Regions from separate parts of the Pseudoalteromonas sp. bablab_jr011 genome, predicted to be linked through region 4. Evidence: predicted binding sites of a transcription regulator. Region 4 holds the regulator's gene; each other region holds the start of a gene.
What was found. Region 4 encodes LexA, which represses DNA repair genes until DNA is damaged. Its sites were predicted from a motif close to TACTGTATNNNNATACAGTA; they were not measured.
Positions count from the first base shown of each region.

Region 1: JIG41_RS18595 (LexA family transcriptional regulator) is a predicted target of LexA. The motif match lies at 2,871-2,890, and genes of this name have one in related genera.
Region 2: ruvC (crossover junction endodeoxyribonuclease RuvC) is a predicted target of LexA. The motif match lies at 1,359-1,378, and genes of this name have one in related genera.
Region 3: uvrD (DNA helicase II) is a predicted target of LexA. The motif match lies at 1,054-1,073, and genes of this name have one in related genera.

Region 1 is NZ_JACDWU010000295.1:112,992-118,215, forward strand. Features, by position in the region: gene JIG41_RS18590 (acyltransferase family protein) at 290-2,086, shown strand; gene JIG41_RS18595 (LexA family transcriptional regulator) at 2,137-2,763, opposite strand; gene JIG41_RS18600 (YdaS family helix-turn-helix protein) at 2,918-3,136, shown strand; gene JIG41_RS18605 (AlpA family transcriptional regulator) at 3,133-3,426, shown strand; gene JIG41_RS18610 (hypothetical protein) at 3,437-3,898, shown strand; gene JIG41_RS18615 (hypothetical protein) at 3,895-4,173, opposite strand; gene JIG41_RS18620 (hypothetical protein) at 4,271-4,699, shown strand; gene JIG41_RS18625 (hypothetical protein) at 4,709-4,975, shown strand; gene JIG41_RS18630 (SAM-dependent methyltransferase) at 4,972-5,224, shown strand, end outside.
Region 2 is NZ_JACDWU010000303.1:37,829-43,052, reverse strand. Features, by position in the region: gene ruvB (Holliday junction branch migration DNA helicase RuvB) at 1-155, opposite strand, end outside; gene ruvA (Holliday junction branch migration protein RuvA) at 163-783, opposite strand; gene ruvC (crossover junction endodeoxyribonuclease RuvC) at 785-1,309, opposite strand; gene JIG41_RS19140 (ABC transporter permease) at 1,436-3,937, opposite strand; gene JIG41_RS19135 (ABC transporter ATP-binding protein) at 3,927-4,646, opposite strand; gene JIG41_RS19130 (arylesterase) at 4,647-5,224, shown strand, end outside.
Region 3 is NZ_JACDWU010000013.1:4-5,227, forward strand. Features, by position in the region: gene JIG41_RS00180 (YacL family protein) at 154-522, opposite strand; gene JIG41_RS00185 (hypothetical protein) at 654-878, opposite strand; gene uvrD (DNA helicase II) at 1,138-3,303, shown strand; gene JIG41_RS00195 (GNAT family N-acetyltransferase) at 3,281-5,224, shown strand, end outside.
Region 4 is NZ_JACDWU010000283.1:58,338-63,561, forward strand. Features, by position in the region: gene JIG41_RS16470 (cytochrome c oxidase assembly protein) at 1-161, opposite strand, end outside; gene ctaD (cytochrome c oxidase subunit I) at 161-1,756, opposite strand; gene coxB (cytochrome c oxidase subunit II) at 1,756-2,898, opposite strand; gene lexA (transcriptional repressor LexA) at 3,442-4,059, opposite strand; gene JIG41_RS16490 (PaaI family thioesterase) at 4,233-4,670, shown strand; gene JIG41_RS16495 (hypothetical protein) at 4,674-5,054, opposite strand; gene JIG41_RS16500 (hypothetical protein) at 5,202-5,224, shown strand, end outside.

The DNA of each region.
Region 1 (5,224 bases), on a different contig from region 4:
CTCCTAGTAAAATGGAGCTTGCCAGTCCTTACGTAAGTAAATTATGGATTGATCGTTAAAGAAGTGGGTGTTATCTTAAATGGATGTTAATAAAGTAATTTATTGAATGATTTTAACATTTTTATTTTAATTACTACCTATTACATGGAGAGTATTTTTATATGAAAGCCATGTATCATCATGGGTCCCTAAAGTCTTGATTTTATATAATCTTATTTAGGGTGGGCTGGTCTGACTAGGAGTGACTTTACCTAGTACAGGCCTGTATTATATTTATTAGTGAGAAAGTATGAACTATCGTTCAGATATACAAATATTAAGAGGGATCGCAGTATTATTGGTGGTTCTCTTTCATCTTGGGTTTAGCTCGTTAAAAAGCGGTTTTTTAGGCGTAGATGTTTTTTTTGTCATTAGTGGCTTTTTAATGGCTGTCTTATATGACGAAGATAATAAATCAGGTTTCTATCTTCGAAGAGCACGAAGATTACTCCCTCCTTACTATGTAGTGATATTATTCACTTTAATTGCATCATTTTTGTTCACAACAATGAATGAGGCTTCTCAAGTAATAAATCAAACTATATACGCTACTGCATTCGCATCTAACATAGGCTTTTGGATGGAGGCATCCTATTTTAGTAAATCTCACTTCAATCCACTTCTCCACTTATGGTCTTTAGGTGTTGAAATTCAATTTTATATTATTGTCCCAATAATTTTTTGGTTGTTAAAAAAAAGTAAAATAAACTACTTTTTAATTATGAGCATGAGCTTTATATTATGTTTGGTCGTTGTGGGTATATCACCTAAAACATCTTTTTTTATGATGCCTTTAAGATTGTGGGAGTTTTTAATAGGTTATGGTGCGGCATACTATTTTACAAATAATGGCAGCTTAAAGTTTTATAAATATAACTGGTTAGGTTTATTTGGTTTGACATTCCTATTAATGATTCCATTTATTTCGGTTGATGGTGATGCATTAAGTGCTCTATATGGACACCCAGGTATTTTAGCTTTGCTAGTAAGCTTAGCAACTGCATCTGTACTAGTTTTTGGTTTACCATCAATAGTTGAAAAGTTCATGATTTCTAAGCTATTAGAACGGCTAGGAAAATATTCCTACTCTATTTATTTAATCCATTTCCCGGTAATAGTTATATATTTATCAGAGCCATTTTCAGGAACAAAATTAGGAGCTGATAGCTTCGTAGATGGCTTAATTATAAGCGTATTAATAATCATAGCATCAATGCTTTTATATTATTTTATTGAATCTAGGAAATTTAAATATAGCGTTAGAAAGCTTGTTATTATTCCTTCAATCGTTTTGATGGGAGTTATCTTAGTCTTGTTATTTGCTCAAAATATATACATACCTAAAGGGGAGCAGCTTATATTTGAAGCATCTACCGATAGAAGTACATACCGCTGTGGTAAATTAATTAGAGTCATAGAGCCTAGAGCTATATCTTGTGATTTAACTTCTGAAATAAATAGTCCAAATCAAAAAATTATGTTGGTAGGTAATAGCCATGCAGACTCAATTAAGGAAGCACTAAGAGAAACTTCAATAGAACATCAAACAAAAGTTTTCTTTATAGTTCAAAATACTCCATTAATGAAGAATGGTATTACACCTGAAAAAATCATTGAAGATGCTGTAAGTAAAAAAATAGATAAGTTAATTCTACATTTTAAATCACACTCAATATCTAATGAAGTACTACAAAACTTCATTGAACTTGCAAAGTTTGAAGGAATAAAAGTGTATTTTATTGAGCCCGTTCCAATGTGGAAGCATCATATACCTAGTGGTATGTATAGTTTGATGGTGAATAATGAAGATAAAATAGGGGTAATGACGAAAGCTGATTATTTAGAGGAAAACCTAGAGCAAATTAAATACATTAGAGAGATCGATGATGAAAATTTTACATCATTACCTATAGTTGATTTATTTTGCAAGCCTACTTGTGAATATTCTACAAATAAAGGCGTGCCATTATATTTTGATACTGACCATTTAACTATCACAGGTAGTAAAAGAATCAATGATGTTTTTGAGGTCATTTTAAAAAACTAAGCTGAGGGAGCTGCATTGCGAATAGGGTAATTTTAATTACCCTATTATTTTTAAAGCGATTTACCCGTAAATATCACTTTACCCACTAACGTGCAATTGCCATTAATAGGAATTAGTTGTTCAGGCCAGTTGGGGTTGGCGGCTTTTAGGAATTTGTGGCCGCTTTCGATAATGAGCTGTTTAAACGTGGCTTGGTTGTCGTCGTCTAGGCGGGCTACTACGTACGAACCGTGGATGCATTCGGCTTCAGGGTCTACAAAAATCAAATCACCTTCATGGAATTTAGGTTCCATGCTCACACCTTGCACCTTTAAGACAAAGGTTAGATCACTGCAATTAACCGGGCACATATAACGCTCTGCGTCATACGCTTTAATTTCACTTATTTCTGACCAAGCACCGGCTTGCACCCAGCTGATAAGTGGGGCTGTAGCTTTAATTGATGGTCCTGGTGATACATTGCTGTTGATGTCTTTGCTGTCACCAATACCAAACTGTAAAAACTCTGGGGGACACTCTAAAGCGTTAGCTAATGCCTGAATGTTGCGCGGGTTTTTAGTGGTTCCATTTTCGATTTTTTGTAGTGACTGTTGTGCAATACCTATCATTTCAGACAACTTAACTTGAGTAAGTTTAAGCTCTTTACGTCTTTCTTTTATTCTATTTCCGATGCTCATGAGTAGTCCTTTATCATTCAAATCAACATATTCAAAATTTAAAAATACAGTTAAATTACAGTTTTTAACTATTTTACAGTTAAAAAGGGTATTGACAACCACCTATAAACTGTACTTTAATACAGCTACAAACTGTAATTTAAGGTGTTGAACTATGAATAACATCACTAAAGCTGTAAAAATCTATGGTGGGCAAACCAAATTAGGCAACGCCTTAGGTGTAAAACAGGCTTCTGTGTGGGATTGGATGAATAAATTCGGCCAAGCCCCTGCGAAGTACATACCGCGTATTTCAGAACTAACTAACGGCGAGGTATCTGTAAACGATTTACTGGCCGATCATCAAAAAAGCAACAAGGAAGATGCAGCATGAGCACTGAACAACAAATCATCTTATTAGATATTCACCCAGACGCAAAAGCCGTGTTGTTTGCGCTACTGCAAGAAAACAATCAACTACGCGCTGAGCTTGAAGAGCAAAAAGACCGCCTAGTAAGCAAAGTAGAAGCGATGGAAGTTTTAGGCTGTGCCCACGCCAAGTTTTGGAAACTCAGCAAGTTTGACGGTTTCCCAAAACCAGTGCAGTTCGGCAAAAGCAACTATTACCGCATTAACGAGCTAATAGCGTTTAGAACCCAATACCAACAGCAAGTAAATAACTAGGGAGAAGGTAATGACTACTGAAAAAGACCCATTATTGGACGTTGTTTTAAGTGATGATTATGAAATACCAGATTTCATAATGAAAGATATTGAATCTGTAGAAAAGCGAATTAAAAACGCCGCTGATGATAATGAGCAAGTCGAATGCTTGAATGCACGATTAGAAGAACTTCAAGTAATGGCTGTGACTCAGCTAAGAATTAAAAAATTAGAAGCAATCTTTGAAGGTTTATTACCTTACGAAGAGGGGTTTTCGGGTCGATCATTAGGATTAGCTATTGCTGCTTATTTTAACGTTATTAAAAAACAACCTAAACCACTCAGTAAATTTGTTGATTTACCAGTGACGGAACAAGCCGTGGCTATTGTGAATGCCATCACATATTCAAAAGCATTAGAAGGCAACGAAGAGAAAGCAGCCAAATTAAATCGTTTTATAAAAGGGCTGCTTGATGCTGAGTTAGCTATTTAGTCAGCAAGGCCAACGGTAGTTTGAATTGAAGCATCTAATTCTAGTTCTTTTAGAAATTCAACGCCGTTTTGAGTAATTACATAGTGTTCGTTATCAGCCGCAAGCGCTACGTATTTTTCAAAGGTTAAAAAAGCTAACGTGCCAATTACTGCTTTATCTGGATGTTTGAATAAAACAGCTTCAGGAAATGCTCCACGTAAGTTTGTAAGCACATAAGTTGCGGCTTTATTAAAATCGACATTATCAATTAATGAATCAGATTGGTGATTAAACATAAGGTTTTCCTCTTTGTTTTGGTTTGTGAATATTCGCACTTGCAACATACCAGAACAAAGAGGGTTTTTACATAAATTAGAGTGAGGTTAATAAGTTATGGCAAATGCAGCATTACAAATCGTTAAAAATCGCGGTGTAAATATTGATGCATCAGAGTCAGCAACCTGTCCAGCGCCGTTAAAACCACTTGAAGGCTGCCATATACCTAAAGGGCTTGCTGAGATTAGAGCCATGCGAGGTGATAAACGACACACCGCTGAACATGTTTATAACTCAGTGCTAAGCAAGCAAGAGCGCGACCTTGTTTGTTATGCGGCAGGTGTAAAACCATTACAGCAAAAAGATAACTTTGCAGAATACGACACACCAACACGCCTTAAATTTCACAAAGCCATTTTGCAGTTACAAGAACTGGTTAAAGCATTCGTTGACGCCAACGCAATAGCACCGGCTAAGTTTGTGCAAAACGCCCCGCGTGAAAATGCCAACACCGACTATTCACACTTAACTGTGCATTCACACTAGGGACTGATCATGGCCAAATTAATGGTTGAAAAGAATAACGGCGTCTCGAAAATGGTTATTGAACACTCTGAAACACAAAAGCCAATAATCACAAACTCACAGAACCAAGGTAAATCACAAATACGTGTTTTGGTCTACAGACTTTCAAAAGAATTAAAAAACAAGCAAATACTTATAGATGGAATACAGCAAACAATAGGTTGGGTTGAATCTACAGGTGGCTGTGAAGAGTCTATTCGTATGTTGAGAAAAGCACTTTCAGAGGTGAGATCATGAGTTCAAGAAATCGTGGCACGATAAGTAACAAAGATGATTATTACGTAACGCCTCATTGGTTGATCAGTGAATTTTTAGACGCTGTAAATCCTGCAAGCCCACATGCAAAAACGCCACTAGATTTGGGTAACGACATACTCGACCCAAGTGCTGGCGGTTGCGATAAATACGAAATGAGCTACCCAGCTGTATTAAATACGCATGGTTATTTTAATGTTGAAAGTTGGGATATTCGTACAGATAGCCGTG
Region 2 (5,224 bases), on a different contig from region 4:
CCACGATGACGAGCGGCTTCAATAAAAATTTCCATTTGTTGCTTAACATGCGGCTGGCCTGTGTAATCGTTTAATAGTTTTGGACGTATTGCACGATCGACACTGTCTTCATTACTTTGTTCACTCGCATCAATTAAGCGATCTGCTTCAATCATGGTGTACTCACAACATTGACTTTAGAGCTTCTTTAATAAGAACCTCTGTTGTCATACCTGGTTTATTTACAGCTTTAACCGCTTTTTGCGCTTGCGGTAGTTTATAGCCTAAAGATTCAAGTGCCGATACAGCATCATCCGCAGCATTATTCGCTACTAGCGTATCATTACTTGCAGGCTCAATGATGGCATTATCGCTAAATGGTGTGAATAAGTCATTACCCCAATTTTTTAGCCTGTCTTTCATTTCAAGTACCAAGCGCTCTGCAGTCTTTTTGCCCACCCCAGGAAGTTTAACCAAGGTTGTCGCATCTTCATTGTTAACACAACTAACAAACTGCTGCGCCGACATGCCCGACAAAATGGCAAGGCCAAGTTTAGGGCCTACCCCATTTGCTTTTAACAGCTCTCTAAATAAAGCACGCTCAGTTTTATTATTAAAACCAAATAATAACTGTGCGTCTTCGCGAACAACAAAATGAGTATAAATAACCGCTTGTTCACCCACATTGGGTAAATCATAAAAACAGGTCATTGGCATTTGCACTTCGTAACCGACACCACTTACCTCTATAAGTATTTCTGGTGGCTGCTTTTCAACAAGTAACCCGTTTAATCGACCTATCATATTACTTCCTTAATCGTCCTCTTACGGTTTTGCTCGCGCTGCCCGCAAGTTTAATTAAATTTTGTTCTGAGTGAGCATGGCAAATGGCAATTGCTAACGCATCGGCAGCGTCGGCTTGCGGGGTTCCCGGCAGTTTTAGAATATTTTTAACCATATGCTGTACTTGCGATTTATCGGCACCACCATTCCCCACGACCGCCTGTTTTATTTGTCTGGCTGAGTACTCAAATACGGGCAACTCTGCCATTGACGCACCGACTATGGCGGCCCCTCGGGCTTGACCAAGTTTGAGTGCTGAGTCAGGATTATGTGCCATGAACACTTTTTCAATGGCAAAATTATCAGGCGAAAACTGTTCAATTAACTGGCTAACACCTTGATAAATCATTTTTAATCGTATAGGAAAGTCGTGATCAGCAAGCTTTATACAGCCACTCCCTAAATAAGTAAATTTAGTACCTTGGTGGGCTATTACCCCATAACCTGTTAATCGTGAACCAGGATCAATCCCTAAAATAATCGCCAACTAACTGACCCATCTATAAAATCATCATCTGCATTTAATAATGCCAGAGCACTGTATAAATTACCAGTAACTAATTACAGTTCATAAAAAATGCCCGCAATTGCGAGCATTTTTTAAACATCGTCTTTATCCTAGCGACCGCAGTAAACCTTGAGTATTTTTTCGCATAGTGCGCGCTATCATTAAATACCCTAAACACGCAACAAATAACCCACCTGCTGCAGGGCCTATTAACCAAATATGTGGATGCAACTTACCTGCTAATTCGAACATTTGTTTTTGTACAATTAACAAAGCAACATCACTGACAACAGCCGCGACTAAACCGGCCGTAAAGCCTAATAATAAAAATTCATACAAGGTCGCGTTTTTAATTAATCGCCCTTTAGCGCCCAGCGTACGCAAAATAACAATTTCTTGCATACGCTCACCTAGGCTGGCTTGCACTTGCGAAATAAGCACTAAAGCACCACACGCAACAACAATCGCGAGTACAAAGCCAATCGCTAACGATACTTGCTCTATTGTTGAGCGTATTTGCTTAATAAAGCTTTCAACATCAATCGCATTCACCGTTGGGTATTGACGTAATAACTCACTAAACTCTCGCTTTTGATCTTTATTTACACGCACCGATGAAATGTACGTCGCAGGGAAACTTTGCAGCACATCGGGGCTCAAAATAATAAAGAAATTCGGTTTTAAGGTGTTCCAATTTACTTTACGTATACTGGTAATTTTGGCATCGAATGACTGAGCGCCAATTAAAAAGGTGAGTGTATCGCCCAACTCTACATCTAAACGCGCTAACATTGACTCTTCTAATGACGCCTCTGCCACTGAGTTCTCGGTAAACCATGTACCGTCAATTAACTCATTTTGCTTGGGTAGCTCAGCGCGCCATGTAAGATTTAACTCGCGGCCAATACCTGAACGTGCTTCTTCATCTTTTTTCTCATTGTCTTCTAATGATACCTCGCGAGCCACCAGCTCACCATTAACGGCATTAACACGACCACGAACAATCGGGTAAAAATCTGACGTAGGCATGTCACGCTCTGCTAAAAACGACGTTATAGGTTCAAGCTCAGCTTCTGTTATATTCACTAAAAATGAGTTTGGCGCATCGGCTGGCAATTGTGACTGCCAATCTGAAATCATGTCGTTTTTAAGTACGATTAAAAACAACAGTAATTTAATTGCAAGCGCAAAGCTTATAAGCTGCACCGCATTTACGTTCGCTCGCTTTTGAATTGAAGCAATCGCTAAAGACCAGCTATTACCAGGACTTAAGCCTAACTTACGACCCCCACCAAAAATAAGCTTCGATAGACCAAATAGCACCACGATTAAAAACGCTGTTGAGGTAAATAAAATGGCCGTAATTTTAATGTTATTACTGAACAACCACATTAACAAAAACACCGTTAGCGCCGACATTGCAAGGTGAATTTTGCTCACTAATAAACGGTCACCCAAGTTGCGACGAAGTACACGCAATGGGGGAATATCAAATAAATCCAGCAGTGGCTTAATCGAGAACATAACGGCACAAATCACGCCTGTACTGACTGCGATAAGCCAAGGTTTTGCCGATGCGCTTGGCAGCTCTGTGCCCATTGACTGAGCAAGGTAATCACTGGCTATCATTTGTAAAGAATAACCAATCACTAACCCCAAAATGACCGACATTGTGCAAACTAAACTTAAATGTAATAAGTAAATTTTACGGATAGTTGCCCTACTGCCACCAAGAGTTTTCATCATTGCGACTGGGTCATATTGCCTTTCACAGTAGCGTTTTGCCGATACCGCAATTGCCACTGCCGCTAAAATGATACCTAACAAACCTGCCAGTAATAAAAAGCTCTCCGCTCTATTTAAGCTGTTCGCAATAGGTGATTGCCTGTCTTTAACACCATACCACTGTTGGTTTTCTTTCATTTGGGGTTTAAGCCATGCATAAAAGGTGTCTAAGTCACTTTGCTCACCGGCATACAATTGACGATAAAACACACGACTCCCCGGCTGGATCACCTGTGTCGCGTCTATGTCACGTTCATTAATTAAAATGCGTTGACTACTGGAAAAAACATTAAAAGGAGCATCGGGTTCTTCGGCAACCACTCGACTTGCTGTAAACGTTGCAGCGCCCAGCTCAACTTGACTACCAACCTGAATATTAAGCGCATAAAACACCGACTCACTAAGCCATACTTCACCCATTTTTGGCACTTCGTCAGTAACAATAGCATCTGAAGTTAAGCGTGTTTTTACTTTAAGCTCGCCTTTTAATGGATAACTATCAGAAACCGCCTTTACTGAGCCAAGTTGCATTTCGTCACCTGCAAATAGCATGGTATCGAAATACGTAATTTTTGCAGTGCGTAAGCTCTGTTCCTGCGCTTTTTGCATATACTCTGTTGGTAGCTGATGATTACTGGCCAACACACGATCCGCAGCGATAAAGGCACTACTTTTTTGCGCAATACTTTGACCAATTCGGTCTGTTACCATAGAAAGCGTTAATACGGTGAGCACAGCCAAAGCAATAGCCGCACTGATCACCGTTAATTCACCCCGTTTAAACTCACGTGAAAACAGTTTAAGTGCTAACTTAGCCCACATTCGCTTGCACCTCTTCGCTCTCTTTTACTGTTACTAATTGACCTGCTTCAATGTGTAAAATTTGTTGGCATTTTTCAGCAAGCTGTTCATCATGAGTTACTAAAATAAGCGTGGTACCGTGTTCTTTATTCAGTTCAAAAAGCAAAGATTCGATCAATCTACCGTTTTTGCTATCAAGGTTTGCTGAGGGCTCATCCGCAAACAAAATTTTAGGCGTACCAATGAATGCACGCGCAATTGCAACACGCTGTTGCTCACCACCAGAAAGTTGCGAAGGATAATGCCCCACACGGTGGCTAAGACCCACTTTTTCGAGTAACTCTAGGGCTTGTTGTTTTGCATTTTTACTACCTGCAAGCTCTGCCGGTAGCATCACATTTTCAAGCGCGGTTAAACTTTGCACAAGCATAAAAGACTGAAACACAAACCCCACTTTATCAGCGCGTAATGCCGCGCGGGCTTCTTCATCTAAATCGTGCAATGCAGCGCCGTCTAAATGAATGCTGCCACTGGTTGACTGGTCAAGACCTGCTAATAAACTCAGTAACGTAGACTTACCCGAGCCCGATGTGCCAACAACGGCAACAGAATCGCCCGACTTGACATTAAAGCTGATGTCACTGAGGATGGTTAGGTCACCCTCCACTGTGGTGACTGTTTTAGTAAGTCCATTAACTTGAATGATGTTTAATTGAGAAAGCGCTGACATATGATGCATCCAATCCTACGTTTTATATTCGTTTTACTGTTAGTAATCAAACCACTTACGGCAGCAGCTGACAACACAATTTTAATTTTAGGTGACAGTTTAAGCGCCGCTTACGGCCTCAAACAAGAGCAAGGTTGGGTTAAATTGTTACAAGATAAGTACGATGAAAAAAGCCAACCTGTTAACTTAGTTAATGCAAGCATTAGCGGTGAAACAACTGGCGGAGCACTTAGACGACTCGATACCCTGCTAGCCGAATTTGAACCCACTCATGTACTTATTGAGCTTGGTGGAAATGACGGTTTACGTGGTTTTCCAATCAAACGTTTACACGCTAACTTACGTGATTTAATTAACAAAAGCCAACAAGCAGGTGCCAAAACTGCCGTGATGGAAGTACAGATTCCACCAAATTATGGCCCCCGCTACACTAAGTTATTTACCGACAGCTTTGAAAGTATTGCCAATGAAACCGACAGCGAACTTATGCCATTCTTTATGTTAGACATAGCAGGTCGCCCGGAGCTCATGCAAAACGACAATTTACACCCAAACGCTGATGCCCAACCATTAATACG
Region 3 (5,224 bases), on a different contig from region 4:
TCCAAAACTTCTACTCAATGAGTGAGAGTTTAATACTTGAGCCCAGGCGAGAAAGATCCTTCCCTAGAGTCGTTAAGAAAAAACCAAGCCGATACCCTCGAAAATACAATGCCGCTCACCTTAAGTGAACGGCATTAGGGCTTTAAGCCCTGCTTAACGACCTTGCGCAAACGCGTGCCAAGACTCAATTAAATCAACAAAATCCTCAAAACCGCAGCCACTGCTTAAGCCATTTTCTTCAAGCATTAAATCATCATCCTGATACGCCATGAGATCTTCATTATCTTGATGAAGAGCATGGGCTTCAAACAACGCTTCGTCCTTACTCAAAATCAAATCTATTTCTTGGCCTTGCAGTGTTAAGGGCTCATGGCTATTTTTAACGGCGGAAATTAGCGCCTGGACCATCGCTATTTTTTCTTTGCCTATTTCTTCATTCAACCAACGACCGATAACCGCATGTTCAGTCGAAATTTTAATACGTAAACCGCTCATTGGATCGCGGATAAATTGATATTCCATCGTAAATACTCACAACTCTTGATGCTGTAATTATATCGGTTGCGGCATGCAGTAGCGAGTTCAGAAGGCCAAAAACAACACTAGCGCCCAATGGCGCTAGTGTTAATGCTGTTTAGATATATAAAAAATTGCTAGAGTCGCGACTTGAAACGCGCGGCATCAATGATTGCCCATAGGTATACAATCGGAAGTAATATGAAACCAACGGCGACATAAATTAATACCCCACTTATGATCCACGCTAAGAAAAATGCGATCGCCGCCATCAAACGACCTTGCACCAGTTGCCCTAAACCGGGAAAAAAGATATTACATATTGCTGCGATTACATTACCGCCAGAACCTTGCTCTGCCATACTAACCTCTGTAGTTTTTGATGATTATACTTTTTATAAACACACTTCATGCCAACTTATTATATTTTATAAATCAAAACGTTAAATTTTAACACTGTTTTTATTTTAGTTCTTTTTGCCACAAATAGGTCAAATTCACAATTTTTATTATGCAATTTTAATAACTTGCCAAAATAGCTGTTTATAAAAACAGTATTTTATTTAGCCTTGCATAAACACCTGTTATACTCCTCTCATTATAGATTGAAAAGGCGTAACGATGGACGTTTCTGAATTACTCGATGGCTTAAATGACAAACAACGGGATGCAGTCGCAGCCCCATTGCAAAATATGCTAGTACTTGCTGGTGCAGGTTCTGGTAAAACTCGAGTACTTGTTCATCGTATCGCATGGCTAATGCAAGTTGAGCAAGCCTCTGCCTACAGTATTTTTGCCGTCACCTTTACCAATAAAGCTGCAAAAGAGATGCGCTCTCGCGTAGAAGAAACCTTAAAAGCGCCTGTTGGTGGCATGTGGATTGGCACTTTCCACGGGTTGTCTCACCGTATTTTGCGTGCACATCATCGTGAAGCAAAATTACCTGAAAGCTTTCAAATCTTAGATTCAGACGATCAGCAGCGAATGATCAAACGCTTACTTAAAGCAATGAATATCGATGATAAAAAGTGGCCAGCGAAACAGTTTAGCTGGTACATCAGTGCTAAAAAAGACGAAGGTCTGCGCCCTAAAGATATTCAGGCTTACGATATCAATGAGCAAATGATGCTGAAAGTTTATGCAGCATATCAAGAAGCATGTGATCGTGCTGGTTTGGTCGACTTTGCAGAAATTTTATTACGCTGCTACGAAGTACTTAACAATCACCCTACGCTACTGCGTCATTATCAGCAGCGTTTTGCTCATATGTTGGTAGACGAGTTCCAAGATACCAATACGATTCAATATGCTTGGTTAAAGCTGCTAGCAGGAAACACCAACAGCATTATGATAGTAGGTGATGATGACCAAAGTATCTATGGTTGGCGCGGTGCACGTATTGAGAATATTAAACGCTTTTTAACCGACTTCGAAGCCGAAACCATTCGTCTTGAACAGAACTACCGCTCAACAGCCACAATATTAAAAGCCTCCAATGCGCTAATTAAAAATAATGCTGAACGCATGGGTAAAAGCCTCTGGACCGATGGTAACGAGGGTGAACCAATTTCGGTGTATGCCGCTTTTAACGAATTAGATGAAGCCCGTTTCGTAAGCAGTAAACTGCGTAGCTGGCTAAATGCTGGTAATGCCTTGCAAGATGCCGCGATTCTATACCGTAACAATGCGCAATCTCGTGTACTCGAGGAAGCCATGTTACAAGAAGGGCTTAAATACCGCATTTATGGCGGCATGCGCTTCTTCGAGCGTCAAGAGATTAAAGACGCCCTTTCGTACCTGCGCTTAGTGGGTAATCGCCAAGATGATGCCGCCTTTGAGCGCGTTATTAACACCCCTGCTCGTGGTATTGGAGATAAAACCCTCAGCCACATTCGTGACTGTGCGCGGAACGAGTCTCTTCCTCTGTGGTATGCTGCAAAAGCCATTATTGAACAGCAGCATCTATCTGGGCGTGCAGCCAGTGCAGTAACAAAATTTTTAGAGCTGGTTGAGCACATTGAAGACAAAATCAGTGATCTTACCTTAGAAGAGCAAGCTAAATACGCGATTCAAACTTCAGGGTTGATGGCCATGTACCAAGCTGAAAAAGGTGAAAAAGGCCGCGCTCGCGTAGAAAACTTAGAAGAGCTCATTAGTGCCTGTGGCCAATATGAGCTACCTGAAGACGAAGAATTCAGCTCACCACTGCAAGGCTTTCTTGCGTACACTTCTCTCGAATCAGGCGAAGGTCAAGCCGATGAGCACGAAGATGCCGTGCAAATGATGACACTTCATTCAGCAAAAGGCCTTGAGTTCCCGCTTGTTTTTATGGTGGGTGTTGAAGAAGGCATGTTTCCTTCACAGCAAAGTAATGAGGAGTCTGGTCGCTTAGAAGAAGAGCGCCGTTTGTGTTATGTAGGCATGACCCGAGCGATGGAAAAGCTGTACATTAGTCATGCTGAAACTCGCCGTTTATATGGCCAAGAAAAATACCACAGCCCCTCTCGATTCTTGCGCGAAATGCCAGAAGACTGTGTTGAGGAAATTCGTATCAAAACACAAGTTTCAAGGCCCCCAGCCGCAGGCCGTTTTAGCTCATCAGTCACACATGCCGCATTTGAAGACAGTGGCTTTAATTTAGGGCAACGCGTTTTACATGCAAAATTTGGTGTAGGAACGGTACTAAATTATGAAGGCAGTGGTGCACAGTCACGTATTCAAGTGAACTTTGATGATTTAGGCAGTAAGTGGCTTGTTACTCAGTATGCAAGACTTCAAGCCCTATAACGACTACCTAAGCATGCTCATCACTGAGCTGACGATTGCCAAGCATCGTCAGCTTATTGTGGTGCAAGGCGATGCAACCTGGTGTTATGCATTTGCCAATCAACTGTCACTGCCAAACACGTATGTGTTTAGCAGTTGCCATCAATTAAAAAATAGCGTCTTCCCAAAGCATGTTCATCAAATTCTTGGACAAGAGTTTCAACACGCGATTTTTGATGGTTTTAGTGGACTGTATGCAGATAAGTTAGCCGCGCTTGCCGGTACAGTTAAAGCCGGTGGTGTGTTTATTTTATTACTCCCCAATGACCCAACATGGGTCGATCCTGCGCTTGAAAACGTCACATCGTTTGGACAAACAATAACGCATAGTTTCTTTAATGAACGCCTAACTACATTATTAGAGTCGCAAACACACATTTTTAAGCAGCACATCACGCCAACGACATATCAAACAATACACCCACATCACGCATTAATTGACTTTTCTCAACAACAGGCGTGTATTGAGCAAATAATTAAAACAGCACAGGGTCGCGCACATCGTCCTCTCGTAATTAGTGCTGATAGAGGGCGAGGAAAATCAGCCGCATTAGGCCTTGCAGCTGCTGCATTAAAGGATAAAAAAATACTGCTGTGTGCGACTCAAGTTAAAGCGGTGCAAACCACATTTAAACACTTAGCTGAACAACTTAATGTCCCTTTGCAAGCCAATTGCAAGCAACTTGCAAACCTAAGTTATAGTGCTCCTGATAACCTCCTTAATGAAAAACCTCAATGCGATCTGCTATTTATAGATGAAGCTGCAGCTATCCCTGTTCCTATGCTAATGCAAATTTTACACTCGTACCCACGTATTGTGTTTGCTAGCACCATGGTCGGTTATGAAGGCAATGGCCGCGGTTATACACTGCGCTTTTTACATTATTTGCGCAGCCAGTTTAAGTCATTAAAGACAATAAACTTAGACGCACCGATCCGCTTTGCAAAGCATGATCCGCTTGAGTACGCCATACGCGATTTATTACTGCTTGATGCGCAATACAATCAAGTCGCTAGTTCGTTACCTTTGCAGTTCGAGCAGGTTAGCAAGGAGCGCCTTATTCGTGATGAACACTTATTAAGCCAAGTTATGGCACTCCTCGCGTTAGCGCACTACCAAACCAGTGTGAGTGATTTACGTCAATTGCTTGATGCACCTGAATTACACTTATTTATTTGCCGACAAGCAGAAAACCTACAAGCCGTCTGTTTAGTCGCAATTGAAGGGGGACTATCGCAAGATATTGCAGAGCAAGTAATAACAGGCGAACGCCGCCCGCAAGGGCATTTAATGGCACAAACATTAACTCAGTTAACGCATGATACGCAGTGGCTAACAGGTCACTCTGCACGCGTTGTGAGAATCGCTGTAGCACCAGAGAGCCACCAACAAGGTATAGGATCTGCCTTATTAGATTTTTGCCAACAACAACTAAGTACGTGCGATTTCTTTGGTGCAAGTTTTGGGGCAAATGCGTCATTAGTTAGGTTTTGGAAAACAAATGGTTTTCGCCTTGTAAAGCTAGGTTTTAACCGTGATAAAGCCACTGCAGAACATGCTGCACTTGTTATTAAGCCATTAAAAACACAAAGCAAAGCAGTCACAGAGCAATTAAAAGAAGAATTTAAGCAAGACCTATCCGTGCAACTATTTGGGCATTTTAACTCTTTACCATGGCAACTAGTTGATGAACTACTTTCAGGCTATTCAACAATAGGTTGCTCTTCAGAAATGCTTAATAGAGCAGACAGGTTACTCAACAACGACGTTACACTCTTTAAATTACAACCCTTACTGTGGCAGCTTATTTGGCACATGCCTATTAGTCTAAATTTACTCGACCAAGATACAAAAATGATCCTTATTAGACTAGTATTACAG
Region 4 (5,224 bases):
GTATTTACATGCTCACTGACTTTGGCTTGTTCAAGTGAGGGTTTACCATTGAGGCCCGTAACATCACAAAACACGTCATAAAGCGGCACCAATGCGAAGGCAAATGCAAACATAGCTAAACATGCTAACAACAGCTTTTTAAGCAAAGGTGCGTGATTCATTACTTAATCTCCGGTGGCGTCTCAAAGGTGTGATACGGTGCTGGTGAGTCAACTTCCCACTCCAATCCTTCAGCGCCATCCCATACTTTAGCGGGGGCTTTTTCGCCGCCTCTGGCACACTTAAAGACCACTAAAACAAACAGCAGTTGCGATAAACCAAACGCAAACCCACCGATACTGATGATGGCATTGAAATCAGCAAATTGAAGTGCGTAATCTGGAATACGGCGGGGCATACCTGCAAGCCCCACAAAGTGCATTGGGAAAAACAGCACGTTAACGCTTACAAGCGATAACCAAAAGTGCCATTTAGCCAAGGTCTCGTTATACATATTGCCCGTCCACTTCGGCAGCCAATAATAGGCCCCAGCCATAATGGAGAACACAGCACCTGTAACTAATACATAATGGAAGTGGGCAACCACAAAGTAGGTGTCATGATACTGAAAATCGGCCGGTGTAATAGCAAGCATAAGCCCCGAAAAACCACCTAACGTAAATAACACAATAAAGGCGATTGCAAACATCATGGGTATTTCAAAGCTAATAGAGCCTCGCCACATTGTTGCCACCCAGTTAAACACTTTTACCCCAGTTGGCACCGAAATCAGCATCGTCGCGTACATAAAGAACAATTCGCCAGCAACCGGCATACCTGTCGTAAACATGTGGTGTGCCCAAACAATAAAGCTTAAGAGTGCTATTGATGAGGTTGCATACACCATGGACGCATAGCCGAATAATTTTTTGCGCGAAAAGGTCGGCACAATCGTTGAGATAATACCGAACGCCGGTAAGATCATAATGTAGACTTCAGGGTGACCAAAGAACCAGAAAATATGCTGGAACATCACCGGATCTCCGCCACCAGCAGCATCAAAAAAGCTGGTCGCAAAGTACTTATCGGTCAATACCATTGTCACGGCACCTGCCAGCACGGGCATAACAGCAATCAGTAAGAAAGCCGTGATCAGCCACGTCCATACAAATAGAGGCAGTTTCATCCATGTCATACCCGGCGCTCTAAGGTTTACAATTGTCACAATGACATTGATAGCGCCCATAATTGAGCTAATACCCATAATATGCACTGCAAACACAAACAGCGCGGTATTATCGTTACTGTAAGTCGTTGAAAGCGGTGCATAGAACGTCCAACCAAAAGCGGGACCACCACCGGGCATAAGCAGCGATGCCAATAAAATAAGGAAGGCAAAAGGTAAAATCCAAAAGCTCCAGTTGTTCATTCGTGGTAAGGCCATATCTGGCGCACCTATCATCATAGGTACCATCCAGTTTGCAAGCCCTGTAAAGGCGGGCATCACAGCCCCAAATACCATGATCAACCCATGTACTGTGGTCATTTGGTTAAAAAAGTGAGGATCAACCAATTGTAAACCAGGTTGGAATAATTCAGCACGGATCACCATAGCCATGGCGCCGCCAATTAAAAACATCGTCAACGAGAAGATCAGGTACAAACTACCTATGTCTTTATGGTTGGTTGTATATAACCAACGCTTGAAACCTTTCGCTGGATGATGGTGGTCGTGATGCGCATGCTCAGTGGCTTGCTCATTAATAACGTTACTCATTAGTTCGCCTCCGCTGCTGCATCAATTGCTGCTTGAATCTGACTCGGTTGAATGACATCACCGGTATTGTTACCCCACGCATTGCGTTTATAAGTGATGACTGCTGCAAGTTGTTTTATTGAAAGCTGTTTATCAAACGCTTGCATCGCTGTACCTGGCTTACCATGTAAAACAATATCAATATGATCGTTCACATCGCCCAACACGATTGGGCTGCCTTTTAAGGCTGGAAATACACCCGGCAATCCCATGCCAGTGGGCTGATGGCAGGCTGCGCAGCTGGCCATATAGACTTGTTCGCCTAAAACAACTAATTCATCTTTCGAAAGAGTTTGATCAAGTAATGCGGCATCTGCAGCAGCGGCTTGTTCTTTCGCTTGTTTTGCGTCTGCAAGCCAAGTCGCAAACTCATCTTCTGGCAATGCCTCAACAACCACCGGCATAAAACCATGGTCTTTACCACATAACTCTGCGCATTGACCGCGGTACATACCGGGCTCGTTAATGCGTGTCCATGCTTCATTTATAAAGCCGGGATTGGCATCTTTTTTCACGGCAAAATCAGGAACCCACCAAGAATGTATTACATCATCAGAGGTCATTAAAAAACGTACTTTTTTGTTGATTGGTAACACCAGAGGTTTGTCGACTTCGAGTAGGTAGTGCTCTGTTTTTTCGGCTTGATTATCTATTTGATCTTTCGGTGTCGCTAAAATCGAATAGAAAGCAATATCTTCTCCCATGTATTCATAGTGCCACTTCCACTGCGACCCTGTTACTTTGACTGTAATATCTGCTTTTGAAGCATCTTCCATGGCAATAAGCGTTTTGGTGGCAGGGATCGCCATAGCGATTAAGATCACAAATGGAATTGCAGTCCAAAGTATCTCAACCTTCGTGCTTTCATGGAATTGGGCAGGCTTTGCTCCTTTAGACTTACGATGATGTATCAAAGCCCAAAACATCACCGCAAATACGATGATGCCAATCACACAACAAATAATAAATATCGTCATATGTAATTCATAAACATTATTACTTATATCAGTGACACCTTTACGCATATTGAATTGGCTATTTGCCAAAGCAAGTTGCGGAAGTGCTACCAATATAAGCCACAAGGTGTAACGCAGTTTACCCATGTGACAGCTCCTTTTATTGCTATTGCAAGACGCAAAGCGAAAAGGCGTTACAGCTGGTGCCCATTCGTTTTTTTTATTGTTTAAATACCCAAACCAATCGATGGTTGATGTGTCATCTGCAAACAGCTTGGGTCTGTGTATCATCACGACGCAATGAACGACACACTCATTGTTTAACCCCCTTACACATTTGTTGTGTGTCTTTTTCGTAAATAGGTGTTAATACAATGTACTTAACCAATTAGTTAAAAAATGAGCAATAAGCAAGTTTTTGTGGTAATAAATGTTTATTTTGGTGCAAAAATAACAACTATAATCAGCGCGTTAATTAATACTTAAGGCAAGTATAAAAACTTAAAAAGAAAGGAAAACTGCGCCGTATAAGGCTTTATGTAGAAAGTAAGGGTTAACAAATCTTAGGTAAACGGTCAAAAACAAACAACGCACCAAATTGAATCAATTTGGTGCGTTGTTTCAAAAAAGTTTAGCAAAGCAGATAAAGAAATTACTCTGCTTGTAACGATTAACGCGTAATATAAAAAGCTACATCCAATCAGCGTTGCGAATAACCCCAACAGCTAAGCCTTCAATATTAAATGACTCATGCTCTAAGTCCACTTCAATCGGGGCAAACTCTTCATTTTCAGCATGCAAAAATACTTTACGTCCTGCTTTTTCTAAACGTTTTACAGTCACATCGTCATCGACACGTGCCACAACAACTTGGCCATTTTCTGCAACTTGCGTTTTGTGTACTGCCAGTAAGTCACCATCCATGATGCCAATGTCTTTCATACTCATGCCGTTAACTCGCAATAAGAAGTCTGCAGCGGGTTTAAACAATGCAGGGTCAACCTGACAATGGCTTTCTACATGCTCTTGCGCCAAAATAGGTTCACCCGCGGCAACACGCCCAATCAGTGGTAAGCCAAGCTGTTCTGGCTCGTCTTCTTCGACTAATTGAATGCCTCGGCTTGCTCCAGGCTTCATTTTAATCATGCCTTTTTTTGCCAGTGCTTTTAGATGCTCTTCAGCGGCATTGGCACTTTTAAATCCCAATGTTTGCGCTATTTCAGCACGCGTAGGTGGCATACCAGTGTCTTTAATAAATACTTTAATAAGTTCTAAAATTTGCGATTGGCGTTTTGTTAATGGGCGCATACAACTGGTTTTCCATACAGTACATTTAACTGTGAGTATATACAGTTATCTGAAAATCGCAAATTTAAATTCCCCTTCCTCTCATGATAAAAAACAAGCATTGAACGGTGGGGATAGATACCATATTGTATACCGATATTTCACTTAAGAAGTTAGTTTGCGAAGGAAACACAATGAGCATTTGGTATCAACCATTCACCCTCGAATTATGTAAAGAACTCGAACAGGGTATTACTGGGCAAGGCACATTAATGAAAACAATGGGCATTGAAATAACCGAAATCGGCGACGATTATTTAGTGGCCACTATGCCCGCTATTCCAGAGCATCATAACCCTATGGGGATGGTCCATGGTGGTGCTAATGTTGTTTTAGCAGAGACTGTAGCAAGTTATGCAGCCAATTTTGTGGTCGACTTCACCGCATATTATGCTGTTGGCCAAGAAATAAATGCCAATCACATTAAAGCCTCTCGAAAAGGCCTCTTAACAGCCACGGCAAAGCCACTGCACTTAGGTAAGCGAACATCTGTATGGGAAATTAAAATAACGAATGCGGCAGGTGAACTATGCTGCGTATCACGAATGACCGCAGCGGTAGTCAAGCGTTAGTGATTAACGCTCAACAGGATAAATAGTAATTTCGAGCCCTGCGCCAATCGCTGAAATACGTAATAAGGTGTCTGCGTGCAGGGCTTGATTAAAACATTTAGGTGAGTCACCCGACTCAAACCCAATATCAAAAGTACGCTTTGAGCAAGACAACCATTGCTTTAATGCATTGCGTGAGCACGACTCTATAAGTTCACATAATTGGTTGATAGCTTTATCTGGTGTGCCGATATCAGCCGCGGCTTCAATACGTGCTAATTGACGGTATTCATCTTGGTCGTAATGTAAAACCATGGCGTTTTTCTTTAAATCAGCTACCAGCGCACTCATATCGTGTTTTGATTCAAGTTCCAGATCTACATTTAAAAATTGAATTTCCGACATACTCTCGTTTTTACCCTCTATTGATATCTCTGAAACTTTAACTCAGTTTTGTACATAAACCAAATTTAGAATACAGTAAATGCTGCAAGAGCGTTGAGTCGCTCTGTCTATACCGCTGCCCAATAAAAAAATAATAAGAGGTAATCAATGAATAAGCGCGTATTTAAATA